DNA from 2 places in the Bacillus sp. N5-665 genome. Region 1 is predicted to be linked to the other one. Evidence: riboswitches for the same ligand, from Rfam matches in the RefSeq annotation. Region 1 holds a riboswitch; the other holds the start of a gene.
What was found. Region 1 has a riboswitch for S-adenosylmethionine ahead of MNO09_RS25975 (LLM class flavin-dependent oxidoreductase). Riboswitches for the same ligand answer to the same signal wherever they lie in the genome.

Region 1 (11,384 bases):
TCGACTACGTAAAAGTGGACGATGATATTGCGGTAGAAGATAGCTTGTATACAGTAGGACGCCGCGGCGTTGCGGGCGTTATTCTCGTTCATAAAATTGCCGGCGCAGCAGCGGAAGCAGGTATGGATTTAGGTGCGGTGAAAGCTGTCGCGGAAAAAGCAGCGGCTAACGTGCGCACAATCGGTTTAGCGTTAACGTCTTGTACAGTTCCAGCGAGCGGATCACCTACTTTCACACTTGCAGAAGATGAAATGGAATACGGCGTAGGTATTCACGGTGAACCAGGAATTAAGCGTGAAAAAATGTTGTCAGCAGATGAACTAGCGAACCGTATGACAAACGATCTTGTAAAAGATTTAGGAGTAAAAGATGGCGAAGAAATTGCGCTTCTAGTTAACGGTTTTGGCGGAACACCACTGCAAGAACTTTACTTATTTAACAACGCAGTGACGCGAGAACTAGCTGCTAGAAACATTACAATTAATAGAGTATTTGTCGGTAACTATATGACGAGTATCGATATGGCTGGTATGTCTTTAACAGTAATGAAATTAGATGATGAGCTAAAAACATTAATATCGAAAGAGTGTAATACACCAGCGTTTAAAGTAGATGGACCAGTTGAAAGTGTCGAGTACATGAATGTGCTTGAAGGAGCAGAAGAGAAGGAAGTTTCCTTTGAAATAGAAACAGCGGAAGAGCACGCTGTTATAAACGATAATGTCATTACATTAAACAACATGATCTATCTCGTTGATAAAATGAGCGACATTATTATTAAAAATGAAGTGCCGTTCTGTGAGTTAGACACGCACGCTGGTGACGGCGACTTCGGAATGAGTGTGGCAAAAGGATTTAAGCAATTAAAACGTGAGTGGCATTCTATTGTAGATCAAGAGAACGTAACGATCGGATCATTCCTTGACGGTTGTTCGATGATTATTATGGAACATTGCGGCGGCGCATCTGGTCCAATTTGGGGCGGTGCATTCCGCGCAGCTAGTAAAGCAGCTGGCGAAAAATGTGAGTTAACAGTGAAAGAATTCGCTGAAATGTTACAAGCGGCACTGCAAGGTATACAATCTATCGGTGAAAGATCATTCGGTAGAGGAGCGGTAGTTGGTGATAAAACACTTGTTGACGCACTTGCTCCATGTGTAGATTCTTGGTTAGACAGCGCTTCAAACGAAGTAGACATGAAAACTGCCTTTAAAAAAGGTGCAGAAGCAGCGGTTAAAGGAGCAGAGTACACGAAAGAAATCGTAGCTCGCATGGGCCGCGCTGGTACAGTTGGCGAAAGAAGCTTAGGATATCCTGATGCAGGTGCGCATGCACTTGGAGTTATCTTTACGGAGATTGCGGGTAGTTTGAAATAGGAATTAGAAGATCCCCTCTGCCTTATGGTGGAGGGGATCTTTATTGATAACCATCATTCTTCCAGTGAAAACTTTTATTTGTTAGCCAATCTAGAAGCAGCCTCTTCAACTTCTTTATAGGCATTTTGTAATACTTCATTTGGATCTAGTAATGCTGTTCCTTGTGCACGAACGATTTGATAATCTTCAATACCAAGGAAGTTAAACATTGCTTTTAGATATTTATGAGAGTATTCCACTTCTGTATACCAATCATCATTTGTATAGATTCCTCCACTTGCTTGTATAACAAGCATTCTTCTTCCATCTTTAAGTAGTCCTACTGATCCGGTTTCAGTATATTTAAATGTTTCACGTGCAATCATAATATTGTCCATGTAATCTTTTAACTTTGATGGAATATTAAAATTGTGCAAAGGTAATACGATAACATACGTATTTGCACTTTTAAATTGTTGTAAAATTTCGGACATACGCTCCGTTACTTTTTGTTCTTCACCAGTTAACTCTTGTTCAGTTCCTTGTTTTTCCCATGCACTTAAAACAGTTTTATCTATCATTGGTACTACATCATCGTATAAATTAATCTGTTCAATCGTTTCATTATTAGGAATTAATTCTTTATAAGATACTAAAAAGTGGTTAAGAACCTTAATGCTGACTGATGATGTATCATCCACTTTCGGATGTGCGTTTATAATAAGTGTTTTGTTCATTTGTATTTCCCCTTTTTAAAAGTTTTTACGTTTTAATTGTCGACAATGTTAATCGTCGATTAACATTGTCTTTAATATAATCTCTGAAATTATTTTTGTCAAATGAAATACATACTATTCTAAAAGAGCCTTTTTTTATTTGACTAAAATTCTAAATGGTCCTAAGATACAATTTGATAACCCTTAAAATAAAAAGCAGGTGATTTGTATATGCAATATAGTGTTGGGGTTGAATATGCCTTGCATTGCCTAGTTTATTTAATCAATGCTCCTTCCAAGGAAAGTGTTGGAATAAAAGATTTGGCAGAGTTTCAAGGACTTTCTGAAACATTTCTTTCAAAAGTTTTCGGTAAATTATCTAAAGCTGACATTGTGAATTCTGTCCCAGGTGTAAAAGGAGGATACAGGTTAGCTAAGTCTCCAGAAGATATTTCTTTTTGGGATGTAATAGAAGCCGTCGAAGGCCCAAAACCTATTTTTCAATGTAAAAATATTGTACAAAATGGTCTACTATATCGAGACGACGCTTGTAATTCTTGTGAGCCTAGCAATTCTTCTTGTACAATTAACTTAGTAATGCTTGAAGCAGAAGAACACATGCGTGAGTTTCTTCGTAAAAAGACTCTTGCATGGTTAGATAAAGAACTTGATATTGTTTTACCTGAAAAGATAAGGGTAGATACTCGTGAATACTTCAAACAAAAAAACTCTAACTAAATCGCCATGACGAATTAGTTAGAGTTTTTTTGTTTTTTAACATTAATTCCATCATGTGAGTACTTCATCACAAATTCCTTCTTTAAATATCACATTTAATTAACTCATAAAGTTTCAAATTGATTAACATTGAAATTCTAAAAAATACAATTTTATTTTCGTAAAAAGTAAATGAATTTATGTGTTCAGATATTTTAAACATAGTGAAAAAGGAGCAGAGTACACGAAAGAAATCGTAGCTCGCATGGGCCGCGCCGGTACAGTTGGTGAAAGAAGCTTAGGATATCCAGATGCAGGTGCGCATGCGCTTGGAGTTATCTTTACGGAGATTGCGGGTAGTTTGAAATAGGAATGTGAAGATCCCCTCTGCCTTGTGGTGGAGGGGATTTTTATAGTTGATATGTAGAACATTTCTTTCGGTGCTCTCTCTGTAAAATATGAGTTTGTTAATATTTTTGATAAAATCTTATTTCAAAACTACAACTAATATTTCTCAACATTAATATATTGAAAATAGTTAGAATATTTAAGATAATCATTTATGAAGCAATATATTATAAAAAAGGGGGAATTTATTTTGTTACGTCGCTTATCTATTTGTACTTTATTAACAGCTTTTATGTTTACTTTGTTTACATTTAACGGCTCTGCTTTTGCGGCTACGAATACTACTGAAAATAAAACTGTAGTAGCAGCTTGTGCAAAGGGAGGTACGGTAGGTGTATATGGTGCAAAGATGCGCAGTGGTTACACTGTTGGATCACCTGTCTTACATACATTTAATGATGGTGCGAAAATTACTGGAACATGGGTAACTGGTGAATATGTTCAAGGTCATTACAGTAATTCTAAACAGTGGTTAAAAGTTACATATAAAGGGATGACAGGTTATGTATCCCATACAACATTATATAACGTTTGCTCATAAAACTATGTACTATAATAGCTTTTGATGTATTGAGCTAATCTCTTCTAGGGATTAGTTCTTTTTTGTCTCCTAGTTTTTAATGGGGCATTTTTTGAAAAAAACCAACGATTCATTAAATCGATGGTTTTATGTTTATATATTATTCATTTGTATCTATATCAAATTTTTCATTGTTTTTTGCTTATTTGAGACTTAGTTTTTTTGTGATTGCAACTTATCGATTTTCCAGCGTGCTCCTAGAGGATCTAAAGAGCTTTCAATATAAAACATATATTCATCTGCGATACTTGGTACTTCAAAAGCTATTTTCAATTCTACCGTTTCATTTGGTGTAACTTGTATACCAGAAGGGTTTTGATCAAGCACCTTTCCTTCATAGGCCTTTCCGGCTTTTTCATCTTTTAAGTTATATTTTAATTCTGATAGTCCAATCGTTTGACCTCGTACATTTTTTACAGAGACATTAACAACGACGGAATCGTTACTAGCATTTAAATATGCATTTTGAACGGCGGTCAAGTAATAGCCTCCCTTAACACTCTCACCAACTAATAAAATACCTTGTTCCAAGCGGGTCATATCTTCTTTTTCTTCAAAATTTATTAATTCTTCATTTTCATTTTTTGCGGTTGGTTCTTCTATTGGACCATTTTCAACGGCACTATCTTTTTTATCTTGTGTGCAAGCAGCCGTAAAACTGACTAATACTAGAATTAAAGTAAGTAATATGAATGATTTTCTCATAAAATTAATCTGTCTCCTTAAGTTTCTCAATTTTGTGCAACTATACATATAAGATTAACATAATGTCTCATTATTGGCTCAAAATAGGGAATCTTTTAGACACCTTATTCTTTTACTTTTACTATACATTCGATTGGGTCTCACGATATTTGTTAATCTTGTAAATCATTGTCTTAGTAATACCGAGGGTTATTATAAATATATTAATCATATAATTTGTCCCTATCAAAATGAACGTTTCTTGCATCTAATATATTGTAAATATATTTTATTTTGAAAGGATGTGATTATATGGCTCATAAATCTACTGGAGTGTTTCGAGTTCCAGTTTCTGAAAATGGGATTATTCCAACTGCTCTCAACATTATGTTAAACAATGATTCACGCTGTCATACTAGTAATGTAACGGTAACTGTTAAGAGAAGTCGAAACATTTCTTTCCCAACTCAAAATGAATTAGTTGAAATTTCTCGTACTTTTGTTTCTTTAGAACCAAACAGAACGACTAAGATTGTATTGTTTACTCCAGAATTCCAAATAGAAGATTTTCTTGATGTTATCATTAGTGGGAATAAAGATGATGTTAAGGATGTTCTTGTATATTCTTTCTTAGCAGATTCAGCAGGTCACAATCTGCCATCTACTGTTTTTAGAAATGCAGAATACACTTTTGCTTGCTGACACCGTGATGATGTATTCTTTACTGTCATATATTTGAAGGGAAATGTTAAATAGGATTCGATTTAACTTTTATTTGGGTTCTCCAAAGAAGTCTGCTTTAGCTAAATAAACAAGGAACCGACTAATGGGTTCCTTGTTTATTTGCATTTAACATGAAATTTCGTGTCTATTATTCCGAAAGCAACTTTACAGAGGAACAGATTTTTCCTAGTGAAGCAGCACCTATAGATGAAAGTACCCAATATTCCAATTCTAAAGGTAGGCGAAATGCTTGAACGTTACCATCATTAATAACCATCTTCATAATATGTAATTAGTATTATTTTATTCTTTAAATATTTCCGGCTTCTCCACTCTAAATGATTTCACCTCACCACATTCTAAACAAAATGTAGTTAATAGTTTGGAACGTTTCCCCACTGAAAAGAGCCTACTAGAATCATCTTCACAAACATATGCATGATAAGCAGATCCAACTCTTCCTTCTTTAAATGTAGTAGAACCACAATTCTCGCATCGTTTATTTTTCATGCTACTAACACCTCATTTGCTGTGTTTTTAAGATAGAAGTAAAGCAACTTGGTTATACATGATGTTTTCGACATGATACAACATACCCCTTTATATATTCGTAAGTAAAACAACACAATACCCTTATAAATCTCTATAACAATATGATTTTTCATATATCATTTAATGTATATCGGAAAAATAAGTATTAAAGGATTGATTTTTATTATTCTGATGATTATAATAAATGGAAATCAAACAATTCTTATGCTGAGAAGTGGAGGGACGGGCCCTATGAAACTTCGGCAACCTCGTTTTAGACGAAAGGTGCCAAATCCTGCAGGTGAAAAACACCTGAAAGATAAGAGAGGTTCACTTAGTCAAGAAGGCTACTCTTATTTCGATAAGAGTAGCTTTTTTTATGGTTAAAAGTTAAAGGGGGAATAGGTAGTGGAGTACGGTTTTTGGTTGCCGATTTTTGGGGGATGGCTTCGAAATGTAGATGATGAATCTATGCCGCCTACGTTTGAGTATGCAAAACAAACAGCGCAAGCAGCAGAACAATTAGGTTTTTCAACAACACTTATTGCAGAATTAAATTTAAATGATATAAAAGGTGTTTCGGCACCAAGTTTAGAAGCGTGGACAACTGCGGCAGCACTTGCAGCAGTGACGGATAAATTAGAAATTATGACAGCTGTAAGACCTGGTTTCCACAATCCAGCAGTTACAGCGAAAATGGCAGCAAATATTGATCAATTAAGTAATGGTCGTTTTACATTGAATGTAGTTTCGGCATGGTGGGAAGAAGAAGCGAGACAGTACGGCGGGGTATTTACTGCACATGATGAAAGATATGATCGCACAGAGGAATTTGTAACAGTTTTGAAAGAGCTTTGGAAAGAAGAAGAGTTTTCTTATAAAGGGAAGTTTTATGAGCTTCATCATACACATTTAAGTCCAAAACCTGTGCAGAAACAAGGCATTAAGCTTTATGCAGGTGGTGAGAGTGAGCGAGGAAAAGAGGTCATTGTCAACCACGCGGATGCATATGTAATGCACGGGGGAACAGTGGAAGAAGTATCTGTGAAAATAGAAGATATGAAGAATCGTAGAAAGAAAGTTACAGAGGAGCCATTGCAGTCATTCGGGCTTGCGGCTTACGTTATTTGTCGTGATACAGAAGAAGAGGCATTAGAGGAATGGAGACGCATAACGGATGTGAAAGACGATGCTTTAGGTTATGCGGGTTATCAAGACTTTATTAGTAAATCGCATTTGGAACAGCAAGTGAAGCTCAATGATTATTCCGTATCTAATCGCGGGTTACGTCCTAATTTAATCGGAACACCAGAACAAATTGCAGAAAGGATACTTGCTTTTGAAAAAGGGGGTGTTACGTTATTACTTTTACAATTTTCGCCACAGCTTGAAGAGATGAAACGATTTTCTGAAAAAGTAATGCCATTAGTTGAAGCAAAAAGAAAGGAATTGATTACAAATGAGTAAAATTTACATATTACATGAGAATAAGGAATGGACGGATCATTTAGTGAAAAGGTTGGAAGAACTGGAGTTACCGTATGAGGAATGGCTTTTAAATGAAGGAACACTTTCATTAGAACAAGAACCTCCCCAAGGTGTTTTTTATAGCCGCATGAGTGCTTCTTCACATACGAGAGGGCATCGATATGCACCTGAATTGACTGAAGGGGTTCTTGCTTGGTTAGAGGGATACGGGCGAACAGTATTTAATGGGTCTCGTGCATTACGCCTTGAAGTAAGTAAATTAAATCAATATGCAGCATTAAGAAAATTTGGGATACAAGTGTCGAAAACAATTGGTGCTGTTGGCCGTGATCATATAGTAAAAGCAGCAAAGGATTTAGGGGAAGTACCGTTTATTACAAAGCATAACCGTGCAGGTAAAGGCCTTGGTGTTCAACTGTTTCATTCCATTGATGCTTTAGAACAATATTTGGATGGTCCGACGTTTGAAGAACCCATTGATGGAATTACTTTAATCCAGCAATATATTGAAGCGCCAGAACCATATATTACACGTTGTGAGTTTGTAGGCGGTCAGTTTGTATATGCAGTTAAAGTAGATACATCAGAAGGATTTGAACTTTGTCCAGCAGATGCGTGTTCGATTCAAGATGCTTTTTGCCCAGTAGGAGAAGAGAGTAAGAAAGAGTCATCAACAAAATTTGAAATTATATCGGACTTCCAAGAGCCAATTATTGAACAATACAAAGAGTTTTTGGAAGAAAATGAAATTACCGTTGCTGGTATTGAATTTATTCGCAGTTCGGATGGAACAATTTATACGTATGATATTAATACAAACACAAACTATAATTCTGGCGCAGAGTCTGTAGCAAATCAATTTGGTATGCTTGAGCTTGCTACATTCCTTGGAAGAGAATTAGAAAAGCAAGTAGAGTTAGTTAAATAGTATAGAAGGTTCTAGTGAAAACCTTTGTTAAAGTAATCGTGGTCATATGACCAAGTTTAGGATATCCAGATGCAGGTGTGCATGCGTTTGAAGTGATATTTGCGGAGATTGTGAGTAGTTTGAAATAGGCATAAGAAGATCCCCTCTAGCTTAAACTAGGGGGGATCTTCTTATGCCTATATATATTTCAATAATCGCTTCTATTGTATTGAAATAATGGTATCTACATTAAAAAAACGACTTATAAAAGGACTTATCCAACGTAACATATAAATGTATCGTAAAATTGAATAAGTCTATATTTTGTTTTTAGATAGATATAATTTGAGGGTATTTCGATGATATTTCCTCTAATAGAATTGTGTGATAAGCTGCATATAACTATATATTGTTAGGGCGGGAGGTTGCTATCCTTTCTCTGATTTTATATAAGAAAAAAATTATCTGAGCTTTAATGAAAATGGAGAATATATTATATGATTTTAGGAATTTCATATTTTGATATTTTTTGTACTGTAGTGATTGTCTCGTTTTTCTTGATTTTTTGGAGATTGAACGTATGGTATAACAAAAAACATAATGTTCCTAAGGTTTTTCAATGGTTTCCTAGAAAATGGGGTAAAAGAAAAGTTTCAGAGCATTTATCACAATTAAATGAAAAGCTAGCGGCTGAAGGTAAAGGTATTTGGGTTACAATCTATGCTATAGATTTATACATTGTAACTATTCCCTATACAGTCAAAAAATATAAATCTTAATAAATATATTTAAAGAAAGACCTTTTAACTAAAATAAAAGGTCTTTTCTTTTTATAAATTTTAGAAGTGATTTGTTGAGTCCATGTGTTTATGTGGAGAAAGTTACTTGAGTTCGATGAGATAGAGGCAGATTGTAGTCAAGTGAACCGTGTAATAATCAGTTTAGGACGAGGCCTTAGTGAAGGGTAAAAACCAACGGGTATTCCGCAAAAAGTTTGAGAAAAATTAGTAGGAAGAGAATTCAAATCTTTTGACGATTTTAGAGAAGAATTTTGGAAAACACTTTCTGATTCGAGCTATGCGGCAGAATTTAATCCTATGAATATAAAACTTATGAAGGGATAGACTTTCATATTTCACCATTACCAATAATAAAGTGTTATTTTTTATATAGAAATGAATAAGGAACAGAAAAAATTTTAAGTTTAAAGAGCTAAAATGGTGAAATTGTATTGAGAAATTTTTTTGAAACTATAATATTCTGAAAATTAAATGTTTTATCAGCTGATTTTTGTTATTATGTTAGTAATCTATAGACAAAGGAGAAGGGGCTATATGAGTGTACACGTAATAAAAAAGGAAGAAATCACTTTACTTTTACATGATTGGTATCGAGAAATTCGTTCACAGAATTTCGTTAAGGCAAAGGAATTAAAACAAAGTATTGATACAAAAGTTAATAGTATGGAAGAAGATCAAAAGAATACAGAGTTTTATTCACTTTTAGATTTTAGATTTAAAATGTTGAGTGCAGAGTTTTATCCCCATCAATCTGACATATCTAAGAATGATCTAAGAAAAATGAAGTTAGATGAAGCGCCATCAGATGAATCTCTATTATATTATTACCATTTCTTTAAGGCTTCTCATGCTACGGTAAACGGTGATTTTAAAGTGGCTGAAAAGCATTATGGAATAGCAGAATCTTTGTTGGAAAATATTCAGGATCCAATCGAAAAAGCAGAATTTAACTTTAAGCTATCTAGCTACTATTATCATGTTTGCCAGCCTATTTTAGTTATTCAATATGCAACTAGAGCAAGAAATATATTTGAAGGGCTGTACGGATATAGTAGGAAGGTCGCAGCATGTGACAATGTTCTGGGTTTAGCATGTGTAAAGCTAAATGAATTTGAACAGGCAGAAGTTTATTTTATGTCGTCTCTGGATATTTTGAAAAAGCAGAATGAAGAGGAGTTAATGTTACGAGTTAGACATAGTTTAGGGGTTATGTATGCAGAGCAAAACCTATCTGATTTAGCACTTCGTTATTTATCAGAAGTATCACAAAAAATCCCGAATCACTTTAGAGCGATTTTTTTGGAAGCTAGAGAGAATTTAAAGTTAGGGAAAACAAAGCTTGCAGCCTCTTTAATTGAAAAAGGTTTAGTAATCTGTAATGAACTAGAACAAAAAGAATATGAACATCATTTTACCATTCTAAAGGGAATGAATGAGAATGTTTCTGCTGAAGAATTAGAATTAGCTATTTCTAAAGGAATTTCTTTCTTTAATGAAGTAGGTTTATGGCAATATGTCCAGGAATATGCTGAAAAGTTAGCGGTTAAATATCATGAAGAAGGAAATTCAATAAAATCTAGTGAATACTTCTATTTAGGATATAAAGAAAAAGAAAAAGGTTTTCAGAAAGGGGCTTTAAAATGAAAAGAATCATAAGCAGTTCAATTGGATTAATAATTACGGTCATACTATTAAATGGAGTAAATGCTCCAACAGACCAATCAAAGGTTAATACAACAAACGTTATACAATATACGCATGGAGAGCCGTGGGGCTGATGGAATATTGAAGTATAAAGAGTTGTTGGATCAAGGGATTATTACTGAAGAAGAGTTATCAGTGAAGAAAAAGTAATTATTAGGTATATAGATGAAACGCTCAAATGAGCGTTTTTTATTTTATAATTAGATGATTTATTTTCATATATATCCTGGTAAAATTTATTCCTTTCCCTAAAAGAAAAGACGCCATTAGGCGCCTTCCTTTTAGGTAGATAAGACTTTAGTTTTCCAATCTAAAGAAATTTTGTATCAGCTCTTTGTGAGTATATCATAATATCTGATTGATTTATTATGCATTGTTACATACTTTTCTAAACTCCTCTATTTTCCATTTGATAAAATAAAATCCCAATATTACTAAGAATTAAATAAATATTTCTACATATTCAATATATTTACAAAAATTACAAAAGTGATACATTTAAGTTGTAAGCTATAAAAACTATTAAAGGGGGATTTATTATGTTCAAGAAATTAGTAGTAGGGCTATTGGCAACTGGTATTGCATTAACAGGAGGAATTGGGGCAACTTCGGCTGATACGCAAAAAGCTGTGAGCTCTCCGAAGCAAGCAACATGCTCAATTCCTTATGAGTATTCTAATGGTAAATTTAAAAGAACTCTTTATTACTCAAATGGAGTATATGCTAATAGTTTTAATGAAAATGTTTGTGGCGGGACGATTACGTGGTATT
Region 2 (11,384 bases), 1.5 Mb from region 1:
TCAAGATGAGATGCGTCAACGTAATATGTATGAATACGCAAAGCAAAAGAGTTATTATAAGCCAGCTGCACCTGCTAACCCAATGATTGTACAGCAATTAAAAGGTCAATTAAGTGCGGAATAATGGGATGAAAAAACGAGCGAATGAAGTCGCTCGTTTTTTGTTTTGTCCCGCTATTTACTGGGCGGTAAAACCCGACTGATTAATGCTTCACTTTATATATGTCAATAAATATATAATAAATATTTTTCCAGTTGTAACAAATATGACGAAAATTGAATATGACAATTCACAAAAAGGACAAAAGGTTGCTCAATATTTCACAAAGTATCCATGGTTTATATCGTGGGAATCTCTATAATTAGGAGTGTAAAGAACAAAAGAAATAGATTATATGATCAATTAGGAGAGATTGCTATGAAAAGAAATACAAGAAAAGTTGCAATTATCGGTACTGGATTAGTTGGATCAAGTTGTGCATATTCCATTGTAAATCAAGGCATTTGCGAAGAACTATTATTAATTGATATAAATCATGAACGTGCAGTTGGGGAAGCGATGGATTTATCACACTGCATTAACTTTACAAATACAAGAACAAAAGTATATGCAGGAAGCTATGAAGACTGCAAAGATATGGACATCGTTATTATTACAGCAGGACCAGCACCAAAACCTGGACAAAGTCGCTTAGATACTTTAGGAGCGAGTGCGAAAATTATGGAAAGTGTTGTTGGCGGCGTAATGGAAAGTGGATTTGACGGTATTTTCTTACTTGCATCGAACCCAGTTGATATTATTACATATGAAGTGTGGAAATTATCTGGATTACCTAGAAATCGTGTGATTGGTACTGGTACATCACTAGATTCTTCTCGCTTAAGAACAATTCTATCTGAAATGTTACATGTAGATCCTCGTAGTATTCATGGGTATTCATTAGGAGAACATGGTGATTCTCAAATGGTTGCTTGGTCGCACGTAACTGTGGGTGGAAAGCCAATTCTACAAATTTTAGAAGAGAAAAAAGACAAATTTGGTGAAATAGATTTAGATGAAATTGTTGAGAAGACTGCAAAAGCTGGATGGGAAATTTATAAACGAAAAGGTACTACTTATTACGGAATCGGAAACTCTCTAGCTTATATTGCGAGTTCAATCTTTAACGATGATCACCGTGTCATTGCTGTATCAGCCATTTTAGATGGGGAGTACGGTGAATATGATATTTGTACAGGAGTGCCAGCTATTATTACTAGAGATGGTATGAAAGAAGTTGTAGAACTAAATTTAACAGAGGATGAAGAATCTCGATTCGCAAAATCAAACGATATTTTACGTGATTATATGAAAACAATTGGTTACTAACTTATAGGAGAAGGTGAAACAAATGAAGGAATATATAATGTCTCGTGTATTTAAAGCATCAGCTGGAATCGCACAAGGTATTTTCGTATCCCTTGGAATTGGTTTACTAATCGAAAATATAGGAAGAATTGTTGATATTCCATTGCTTATTACAATCGGAGTTGTTGCAAAATCACTTATGGCACCAGCGATTGGTGCCGGAATTGCTTTTATGCTCGGTGCAAATGGTCTTGTAATCTTCTCGGCTATGGTAGCTGGAGCGATTGGTGCCGGATCCATTTCAATTACTGAAGCAGGTCTAATAATTAAAACAGGTGAGCCAATCGGTGCATTATTAACAGCAACTTTAGCTGTATATATTGGTAAACGTTTAAGTGGAAAAACTGCGTTAGATATGATGCTCGTTCCATTTGCGGCCATATTAGGTTCTGGTTTAGTTGGTATTTGGTTATCTCATAATATTACTCCTGTTTTAAATACAGTTGGAGCATTTATTAAAGATAGCTCAGCTGGTAGCCCGTTTATCGCTTCTATCGTCATTGCAGTCGTTTGGGGACTATTACTTATCTCTCCCGCTTCATCAGCTGCGTTAGCGATTGCACTTAGCTTAGACGGTGTTGCAGGTGGTGCTGCTCTTGCAGGCTGCGTTGCTCAGTTTATCGGATTCTCTGTAATCTCAGCGAAAGAAAATAATTTAGGCGGCATATTAGCTCAGGCGCTTTGTACTCCGAAAGTGCAGTTGCCAAATATCACTAAAAATCCAATGATTCTCGTCCCAACTGTCGTCGCCAGTGCTATAGTTGGTCCAGTATCCGCATTAATTTTCCAACTAGAAGCAGGAAAAGAAATTGCAGGTCTTGGATTAAGTTCTCTTATCGCACCAATTAATTTAATTTCTAGCGAAGGATGGGAAGTTGTCCCGGCGATGGTCATCACTTATATCATCATTCCAGTAGCTGTTTCTTATATACTTTACATTGCTCTTAAAAAAGCAGGTCGTATTCACTCTGGTGATATGACTGTACCGCAATCTTAAATCGAAAATCTCCTTTTATATAGAGAAAAGCAGACTGGAAGCCACAGTCTGCTTTTTACATTTTGTGATTTTGTTTTACTGGAACACGTACAGTTTCTTTTGCTAATAAAAGCTGAACGCCGAAGTAAAGTATGCTTGCAAGCGTCATTCCAGAAATGGCGTCTACAAATGCGTGTTGCTTCGTAAATAGCGTTGATAAAATAATAAGCGTACCGAAGAAGGTAAGAATGTAATATTCAAAAGCATGTTGTTCTCTACGTTTAAAGGCAGCTAGCATAATGACAAATGTAGTTAGAACATGAATACTAGGGAAACAGTTTACCGGTTGGTCGATACTATAAATATAGCGGACTAGTTCGGAAAATACGTCTGATCCAACGACTGTTGGACGTGGTACAGTTGTTTGCCAAAAATAATAAATAGAAAAACAAGCAAGTTTTCCAAGAATGATACTACTTAAAGTGACATAATATTGTTTTCGATCCGCAAAGCAATAATAAATAAGTGCGCCGTATAAGTAAGGAAACCAAAGTAAATAAGGAATAATAAATGCTTTCACAAATGGAATCCAATCATCTACTACAGTTGTGACATCTACTGCGTGTACAGTAGATTTATTTAATACATCGTAAAGGGGACTTACGAGTACGAGTAGAAGTATATAACTTAACGGAAGAAAAGATGAAAGTTTAAATTTCTTCATGATAATCTCCTATGTTTAGTAATGTAAGTAAATTCAATTGATTATAATATAGAAACGTCATTTGAGCTATCGATTTTACTTACATTTTCTTGAATTAACCTTACGTTTTCGTCACTTGACTTAAAAGAAGGGGAGGGTGCTAAATGAAGCGTTTATCGTATTTCTTATTTTTTATATTGATATGCCTAGTGAGTGCTGGGTGTGCAAAGGATAAAGAAGGAGAGAAATTAGAATATAACGGAAGAGCACTCGTAATTGGAGTTATTGGAGAAAAGCCGAACGATACGTTTAGGAATATAAAGTTTGAGGAAATGAAGTTAGAGGAACTGGAAAAGAAATCTAAGGAAGTGGATGGTTTTTTAATAATGAAAGATCACTTTCAAGAAGCCTCAACAGAGCAGTATAAAAATGTATTTTCATCGCTAAAGAAACCAGTATTTTTTATCGGTTTGCAAGATAAATCATATTCAACGTTTATTACAAAAGGAATAGAGTATAACAGTGCACGAAAAGATGTAAATGCTATGTATACGCAAGGCTTTGCAAATATCGGAAGTGGTGAAGGACAACAATGGGCAGTCGGTTTGTCCAATGGTGGAAATACTGAAGAAAGTATTCATAATATGTATATCGTCGTATTTCGAACAATTGCCGATTATTTAAGTCGATGATGAAGGAGCCTGTAAAAGGGTCCTTTTTTATGTTTAATCAAACGTTTGTTTAAGGTGTATGTTCGGTAGGAAGAAACCGATGTAGCCCAAGGGTTAGCAAAGAAAAATAGGGAGCTAATCAAACGTTTGTTTAAGGTGTATGTTCGGTAGAAAGAAACCGATGCAATTCAAGGGTTAACAAAGAAAAATAGGGAGTTAATCAAACGTTTGTTTAAGATATATGTTCGGCGAGTGATAAGAGAAGAATCTAAAAAAATTATATATTTATTTTTCTTAACAAATGGCGGAAAAATAAGAAAAATTTGCAGGATTATTAAAAATTATCACGAAATAAGTAAAAGTTTAGCGAATAATCGTTTGAAATAATAAAACGTTTTCTATATGATAAAGGTAAAGGTTAGTAAAAAAGTAGGTGAATTTATGACAGTAACATTTTATTCATATCCAAAGTGTGGCACATGTCAAAAAGCAAAGAAATGGTTTGAGGCAAACGATGTAGCATATGAGATGATTCATATTGTTGAAAATCCACCATCAAAAGAAGATTTACGTAATTTACATGAAAAAAGTGAATTACCATTAAAAAAATTCTTTAATACAAGTGGAATGCGTTACCGCGAACTTGGTCTGAAAGATAAGTTAAAGGATGCAAGTGAAGACGAAATGTACGAACTTTTAGCATCTGATGGCATGTTGATTAAACGTCCAATCGTAACAAATGGAACGAATGTAACACTTGGTTTTAACGAAGAGCAGTTTGAAAGTGTGTGGAAAAAGTACCAATAAGGTATTTTTACATAATTAATACATTCACTGGAGGTACAGTCATGAGCATTCCAAATAATTTACGTTACTCTGAAGAACACGAATGGGTAAAAACTGAAGGTAATGAAGTTGTTATCGGTATTACTCACTTTGCACAAGGTGAGCTAGGCGATATCGTATTCGTTGAACTTCCTGAAGTAGGTGCAACAATCGAAGCTGACGAGCCATTCGGAAGCGTAGAATCTGTTAAAACAGTTTCTGAGTTATACGCACCTGTAAGCGGTAAAGTTGTAGCAGTAAACGAAGAATTAAGTGACCAACCAGAACTTGTTAACGAATCTCCATACGAGGGTGCATGGATGGTTAAAGTTGAACTTTCTGATGCAAGCCAAGTTGAGAAGTTATTAACTGCAGAAAAATATGCAGAAATGACAAACCAAGACTAATTATAGTCGACTAAAGGACAGCCTTTGTGCTGTCCTTTTTTATTTTGTGTTACATAATACATTTAAAATCGAGTGCAAATGAATAAGCTATTATGGGAATGAATGTTTTTCGGTAAGGTTTCATGTGGCTTCGTAATCTGAACGAGCCGCTTGCGCTTTTCTTTGTCCAGCTCCACCTCCTAGCCCTTCATGTCTAAGAACCTTCCGCACGAGAAGACAAAAAAGCGTCTTCTGTACGAAAGAACCTTAGCCAACAGGGCTAAACAGTCGGTGCCGCTTTTCTTTATGATCCAGCTCCAGCAGCTAGATTGTTCGGTGGCTTCGCTTCTTCCTGTAAGGCAAAAAGCGCCTTTACGTCAGAAGCTCCATCCCCCTCACAATCTGAACGAGCTGCTTGCGCTTTTCTTTATGATCCAGCTCCAGCAGCTAGATTGTTCGGTGGCTTCGCTTCTTCCTGTAAGGCAAAAAGCGCCTTTACGTCAGAAGCTCCATCCCCCTCACAATCTGAACGAGCTGCTTGCGCTTTTCTTTATGATCCAGCTCCAGCAGCTAGATTGTTCGGTGGCTTCGCTTCTTCCTGTAAGGCAAAAAGCGCCTTTACGTCAGAAGCTCCATCCCCCTCACAATCTGAACGAGCTGCTTGCGCTTTTCTTTATGATCCAGCTCCAGCGGCTAGATTGTTCGGTGGCTTCGCTTCTTCCTGTAAGGCAAAAAGCGCCTTTACGTCAGAAGCTCCATCCCCCTCACAATCTGAACGAGCTGCTTGCGCTTTTCTTTATGATCCAGCTCCAGCGGCTAGATTGTTCGGTGGCTTCGCTTCTTCCTGTAAGGCAAAAAGCGCCTTTACGTCAGAAGCTCCATCCCCCTCACGATCTGAACGAGCTGCTTGCGCTTTTCTTTATGATCCAGCTCCAGCGGCTAGATTGTTCGGTGGCTTCGCTTCTTCCTGTAAGGCAAAAAGCGCCTTTACGTCAGAAGCTCCATCCCCCTCACAATCTGAACGAGCTGCTTGCGCTTTTCTTTATGATCCAGCTCCAGCGGCTAGATTGTTCGGTGGCTTCGCTTCTTCCTGTGAGGCAAAAAGCGCCTCTAGTTCAGGAGTTCCAATGCCCTCCTGTTCTGAACGAGCTGCTTGCGCTTTTCTTTTGCAAAAATAAACAGGAAACAACATGAAAATAACGAATATACTATATACTAAGTTAAAGGTTGTATAGTATATGGTGATCGGGTGATGACATATGATTTATGTGGAAAAAGTCATTATTGTAGAAGGTAAATCAGATAGAAGAAAGATTGAATCTATTATTCGTGAACCGGTGGAAATTGTTTGTACAAATGGTACAATTGGTTTGTCGAAAATGGATGAGCTCATTGATCAGTTTTTTGATAAGGAAGTGTATGTACTAGTGGATGCTGATGATGCTGGAGAAAAGTTAAGGAAACAGTTTCGAAAAGAATTTCCGCAAGCAGAGCATATTTATATTGATCGCTCGTACCGAGAAGTGGCAACTGCGCCATCTTCACACTTAGCAAATGTATTATGGGGAGCTGACATTGACGTTTATACAGAATATTTACGGTAAGGAATGATAGAAGTGATTGATTGGACAGGAGCCGAAGCTACAGCCCTAATAGAGAACGAAGAAAAAACAGTGTTATATGTATATACTCCAATGTGTGGAACATGCCAATTAGCAAAAAAGATGTTAACAGTCGTTGAGATGACAATTGAAGACTTGAAAATTGGAATGTTAGATTTAAATTATGCTCCGCATTTAGCGAAAGAGTATGGAATCGAAAGTGTACCGTGTTTACTTGTTTTTGAAAATGGGACACTCATGAAGAAGATATATGCATTTCATTCGGTTGAATATTTATATACGGAATTAAAGTAGGCGGCAAAGTTTTTGCCGCCTCGACATATTTCTCGGGAAATATGTCGAGATGCAGGGGGGTTACAGTATTTGTCGAGCGAAAGTAACAGGATTGCTCTTTAGTGAGAGGGAATGGTATGTGTAATAGAAAGTGATATGAAGGATGTGATTTAGGGTGAAATTATATTCTTTGCTGCAATCATTTGTAAATTACGCTAATGGTCAATATCATTTAGAGCCGCTTTTAAGACAAGGAGAAAAAACTGTTAATTTCCGCTTTGGAGATGAAAGTTGTTCGCTACAAATTTCAAGAGATTATATAGAGCTGCTACATGAGGAACGAGGAACAGAGCAAATCGTTTGTTTAGATGAGGAAGATGTAAAACAATTGGTGAACGGCAATGTAAGGTTGCAAATGTTAATGAACGATGGACGTGTACAATATTCAGGAACGTATCGAACGATGCTATTAGTCGAATCGATGTTTCATATATGTAAACCGATGTCAGTGGGTGCTTAAAAGTCTGAAGTTTCTTTTTTTACGAAAATTTCTGTTGACATGGCGTATGGATATTGATACAATTCAATTCATAAAATATAGACAATTTCATAAATTACAAATCAGACGAAAATGTAATCTGATTTCTCTTATCAAGAGAGGTGGAGGGACTGTGCCCTGTGAAGCCCGGCAACCGTCAACTTATGTTGAAATGGTGCCAATTCCTGCAAAGCAAATGCTTTGAGAGATGAGAGAGAGGGATAATGTTGTTATATACGCATATAAACCTTTCTGCTTCTCTAAAGCGGAAAGGTTTTTTTATTGTTTGAATGTGGAGGACATTCAAATAATAAAAGTAGTGATAACGGTGGACTACACGCATTAAACATAAAAAATTGCGGAGTCGACCAAAAATCTAGCTTCAGCGGCTAGAACAGTCGGTCGTTTCATCCCTTCCTATGAGGCAAAAAGCGCCTCTACGTCAGGGATTCGGGCGTCCTCTTGTTCTAAACGAGCCGCTTACGCTTTTTAAACAAAAAAAGGGGTGAACATCATGATCTTGTTAGAAAATGTAAAGAAAATATATAAAGCAAAAAGCGGTGATGTCACTGCTGTAGATAATGCCAATTTAAAAATAGACAAAGGTGAAATATTTGGTGTTATCGGATATAGTGGCGCTGGGAAAAGTTCTTTAATCAGATTATTCAATCAGTTAGAGAAACCAACTTCTGGCCAAATTACAATTGCAAATCGTGTGATTTCAGCAATTACAGGGAGTGAACTTCGTAAGGCAAGGCAAGAAATTGGAATGATTTTTCAGCACTTCAATTTACTTTGGTCACGAACTGTACGCGAAAATATCGAGTTCCCACTTGAAATTGCAGGTGTCGATAAGGCGAAGAGAAGAAAACGCGTCGACGAGTTAATTCATCTTGTTGGATTAGAAGGAAGAGGGGACGCGTATCCATCTCAGTTAAGCGGAGGACAAAAGCAACGTGTTGGGATTGCAAGAGCATTAGCTAACAACCCACAAGTGCTTTTATGTGATGAAGCAACGTCAGCTCTTGATCCAGAAACGACAGATCAAATTTTAGATTTATTATTAGATATTAATAAGCGTCTCGGTTTAACAATTGTACTCATTACACACGAGATGCACGTGATTCGAAAGATTTGTAATCGAGTGGCGGTAATGGAGAAAGGAAAAATTGTAGAAACGGGTCCAGTACTTGATGTATTCCGCAATCCGCAGAAAGACATTACAAAACGCTTCGTACAGCAGTTAACGGATTCTGAAGATACAAATGAAACGATTGAAAGTTTAATTGAAAAGTATCCAGATGGTAAAGTAGTTCGTTTGCAGTTTATCGGTGAAGCTGTAGAAAGACCAGTACTTCAAAGATTAATGCAACGCAGTGATATAGAAGTTAGCATTTTGCAAGGAAATATAGCACAAACGAATAACGGCTCTTACGGTAGTTTAGTTGTTCATTTAAATGGTGAGGAAACAGCGATTCAACAAGCAATAGAGGGAATACATCAAGATCAAGTAGAGCTGGAGGTGATTGCACATGGATAAGTTAATCGCAAATGTTGATTGGAATCAAATGTTAGAAGCAACTGGTGAAACGTTATATATGACGGCAATCGCAGCTCTTGCCACATTTGTATTAGGACTAATTTTAGGATTGTTACTCTTTATGACAGCGAAAGATAATTTATGGGAAAACAAAGCGGTTAACACGGGGATTGGAGCGTTCGTAAACATTTTCCGCTCGATACCGTTCATCATTTTAATCATTTTATTAATCCCATTCACAAAGATTCTGCTTGGAACAATTCTTGGAGCGAGTGCAGCACTTCCAGCTTTAATTATTGGAGCGGCACCATTTTACGCGAGAATGGTTGAAATTGCGCTTCGTGAAATTGATAAAGGTGTAATTGAAGCTTCGAAAGCAATGGGAGCAAAAACAAGCACAATTATTTTGAAAGTGTTAATTCCAGAATCGTTACCAGCATTAGTATCTGGTATTACTGTTACGACAATTGCTTTAGTAGGCTATACAGCGATGGCGGGAGTTGTTGGTGCTGGTGGCCTTGGAACACTTGCTTATTTAGAAGGATTCCAGCGAGGAAATAACGATGTAACAATCGTTGCGACAATTTGTGTATTACTAGTTGTATTTTTCATTCAGTGGATTGGTGATAGTTTAACGACTCGAATAGATAAACGATAATAAAAAACGGGAGGATGTTTTAAATGAAAAAATTATTACTTACAGCACTTATTTCAACTTCAATTTTTGGGTTAGCTGCTTGTGGCGGGAAAGATAAAGATGAAAAAAAACTAGTTGTGGGGGCTTCTAACGTACCGCACGCTGAAATTTTAGAAAAGGCTAAACCTTTATTAGAGAAAAAAGGAATTGAATTAGAAATTAAAAAATTCCAAGACTACGTATTACCAAATAAATCGTTAGCGGATAAGGATTTAGATGCAAACTACTTCCAGCACATTCCATATTTAGAAAAAGAAATTAAAGATAAAAAATATGATTTTGAAATAGCAGGGAAAATTCATTTAGAGCCAATTGGTGTATACTCTCAAAAATATAAGAGCTTAAAAGAACTTCCGGACGGGGCGACAATTATTATGAGTAATTCCGTTACTGACCATGGACGTGGTTTAGCAATTTTACAAAAAGAAGGCATTTTAAAAATTAAAGACGGAGTAGATCCAGTTAGTGCAACTCCAAAAGATATTGCAGATAATCCGAAAAACTTAAAGTTTAAAACGGATATTGAGCCTGGTTTATTACCACAAGTGTATAACAATAAAGAAGGCGACGCTGTTTTAATTAACTCGAACTATGCAATTGATGCGAAATTAAACCCAGAAAAAGATGCAATTGCAATTGAAGGCGATGATTCTCCATACGCAAACGTATTAGTGGTTCGTAAAGGTGATAAAGATAAAAAAGCGATTAAAGAGCTTGTAGAAGTATTGCATTCTAAAGAAATTGAAGACTTTATTACTAAAGAATATAAAGGAGCAGTTGTTCCTGTAAAAGAATAATTGCTGAAAAGGGCTGGTGTATGCCGGCCCTTTTTTATAACTACATAACTATAGGGGAGAAGGGGACATCATATGAAAAAGATTCTACTATCAGTTGTTACAGCACTGTCTGTATTTACATTAGCTGCTTGCGGAGGGAAAGAAGAGAATAAGCTTGTTGTGGGAGCTTCTAACGTGCCGCACGCTGTTATTTTAGAAAAGGCACAGCCGATACTAGAGAAAAAGGGCATTAAATTAGAGATTAAAAAGTTCCAGGATTATGTTTTGCCGAATAAAGCGTTAGCGGATAAGGAAATTGATGCGAACTACTTCCAACACATTCCTTACTTAGATAAAGAAATTCAAGAAAAGGGATATAAAATTGTAAACGCAGGAAAAATCCATTTAGAGCCAATGGGCATTTATTCTAAGAAATATAAAAGTTTAAAAGAATTGCCAGATGGCGGAACAGTTATCATGAGTAATAACGTAGCGGAGCGTGGCCGTATGCTCGCATTGTTACAAAAAGGCGGCGTTATTAAATTAAAAGACGGTGTAGATGTTGTTAAAGCGACAGTAAAAGATGTTGTAGAAAATCCGAAAAACTTAAAGTTTAAAACAGATGTAGAGCCTGGATTGTCACCAAAGCTGTATGAAAATAATGAAGGTGATGCTTTATTCATTAATTCAAACTATGCAATTGATGCGAAATTAAATCCAACAAAGGATGCAATTGCGATTGAAGGATCAGACTCTCCGTATGCAAATATTATTGCAGTTCGTAAAGGTGACGAGAAGAAAAAAGAAATTAAAGAATTAGTAGAAGTATTGCATTCAAAAGAAATTCAAGACTTTATTAATAAAGAATATAAAGGTGCTGTACTTCCGGTAAGTGAATAAACACAAGGAAAGGACTGGGAAATTCCCAGTCCTTTTTTCTTTATATAAATAAGAAGAAAGGTGTATTAT

Region 2: another riboswitch for S-adenosylmethionine. It lies ahead of MNO09_RS04705 (methionine ABC transporter ATP-binding protein); the one in region 1 lies ahead of MNO09_RS25975 (LLM class flavin-dependent oxidoreductase).

Annotation. Positions count from the first base shown of each region.
Region 1 is NZ_CP093325.1:4,545,082-4,556,465, reverse strand. Features, by position in the region: gene dhaK (dihydroxyacetone kinase subunit DhaK) at 1-1,376, shown strand, start outside; gene MNO09_RS26010 (FMN-dependent NADH-azoreductase) at 1,451-2,092, opposite strand; gene MNO09_RS26005 (RrF2 family transcriptional regulator) at 2,303-2,809, shown strand; gene MNO09_RS26000 (DAK2 domain-containing protein) at 2,991-3,158, shown strand; gene MNO09_RS25995 (SH3 domain-containing protein) at 3,387-3,737, shown strand; gene MNO09_RS25990 (DUF4352 domain-containing protein) at 3,930-4,481, opposite strand; gene MNO09_RS25985 (hypothetical protein) at 4,773-5,162, shown strand; gene MNO09_RS25980 (hypothetical protein) at 5,487-5,693, opposite strand; SAM riboswitch class I at 5,935-6,040, shown strand; gene MNO09_RS25975 (LLM class flavin-dependent oxidoreductase) at 6,123-7,181, shown strand; gene MNO09_RS25970 (ATP-grasp domain-containing protein) at 7,174-8,130, shown strand; gene MNO09_RS25965 (hypothetical protein) at 8,607-8,888, shown strand; partial or broken gene MNO09_RS31095 (hypothetical protein) at 9,165-9,233, shown strand; gene MNO09_RS25955 (response regulator aspartate phosphatase) at 9,444-10,553, shown strand; gene MNO09_RS25950 (Phr family secreted Rap phosphatase inhibitor) at 10,550-10,687, shown strand; gene MNO09_RS25945 (LCI fold-containing protein) at 11,153-11,384, shown strand, end outside.
Region 2 is NZ_CP093325.1:487,049-498,432, forward strand. Features, by position in the region: gene MNO09_RS04650 (spore coat protein) at 1-124, shown strand, start outside; gene MNO09_RS04655 (L-lactate dehydrogenase) at 419-1,369, shown strand; gene MNO09_RS04660 (PTS sugar transporter subunit IIC) at 1,392-2,405, shown strand; gene MNO09_RS04665 (phosphatase PAP2 family protein) at 2,461-3,108, opposite strand; gene MNO09_RS04670 (hypothetical protein) at 3,252-3,779, shown strand; gene MNO09_RS04675 (arsenate reductase family protein) at 4,200-4,565, shown strand; gene gcvH (glycine cleavage system protein GcvH) at 4,607-4,990, shown strand; gene MNO09_RS04685 (hypothetical protein) at 5,299-6,147, shown strand; gene MNO09_RS04690 (toprim domain-containing protein) at 6,229-6,573, shown strand; gene MNO09_RS04695 (thioredoxin family protein) at 6,577-6,885, shown strand; gene MNO09_RS04700 (hypothetical protein) at 7,040-7,384, shown strand; SAM riboswitch class I at 7,510-7,617, shown strand; gene MNO09_RS04705 (methionine ABC transporter ATP-binding protein) at 7,917-8,942, shown strand; gene MNO09_RS04710 (methionine ABC transporter permease) at 8,935-9,600, shown strand; gene metQ (methionine ABC transporter substrate-binding lipoprotein MetQ) at 9,624-10,436, shown strand; gene metQ (methionine ABC transporter substrate-binding lipoprotein MetQ) at 10,509-11,315, shown strand.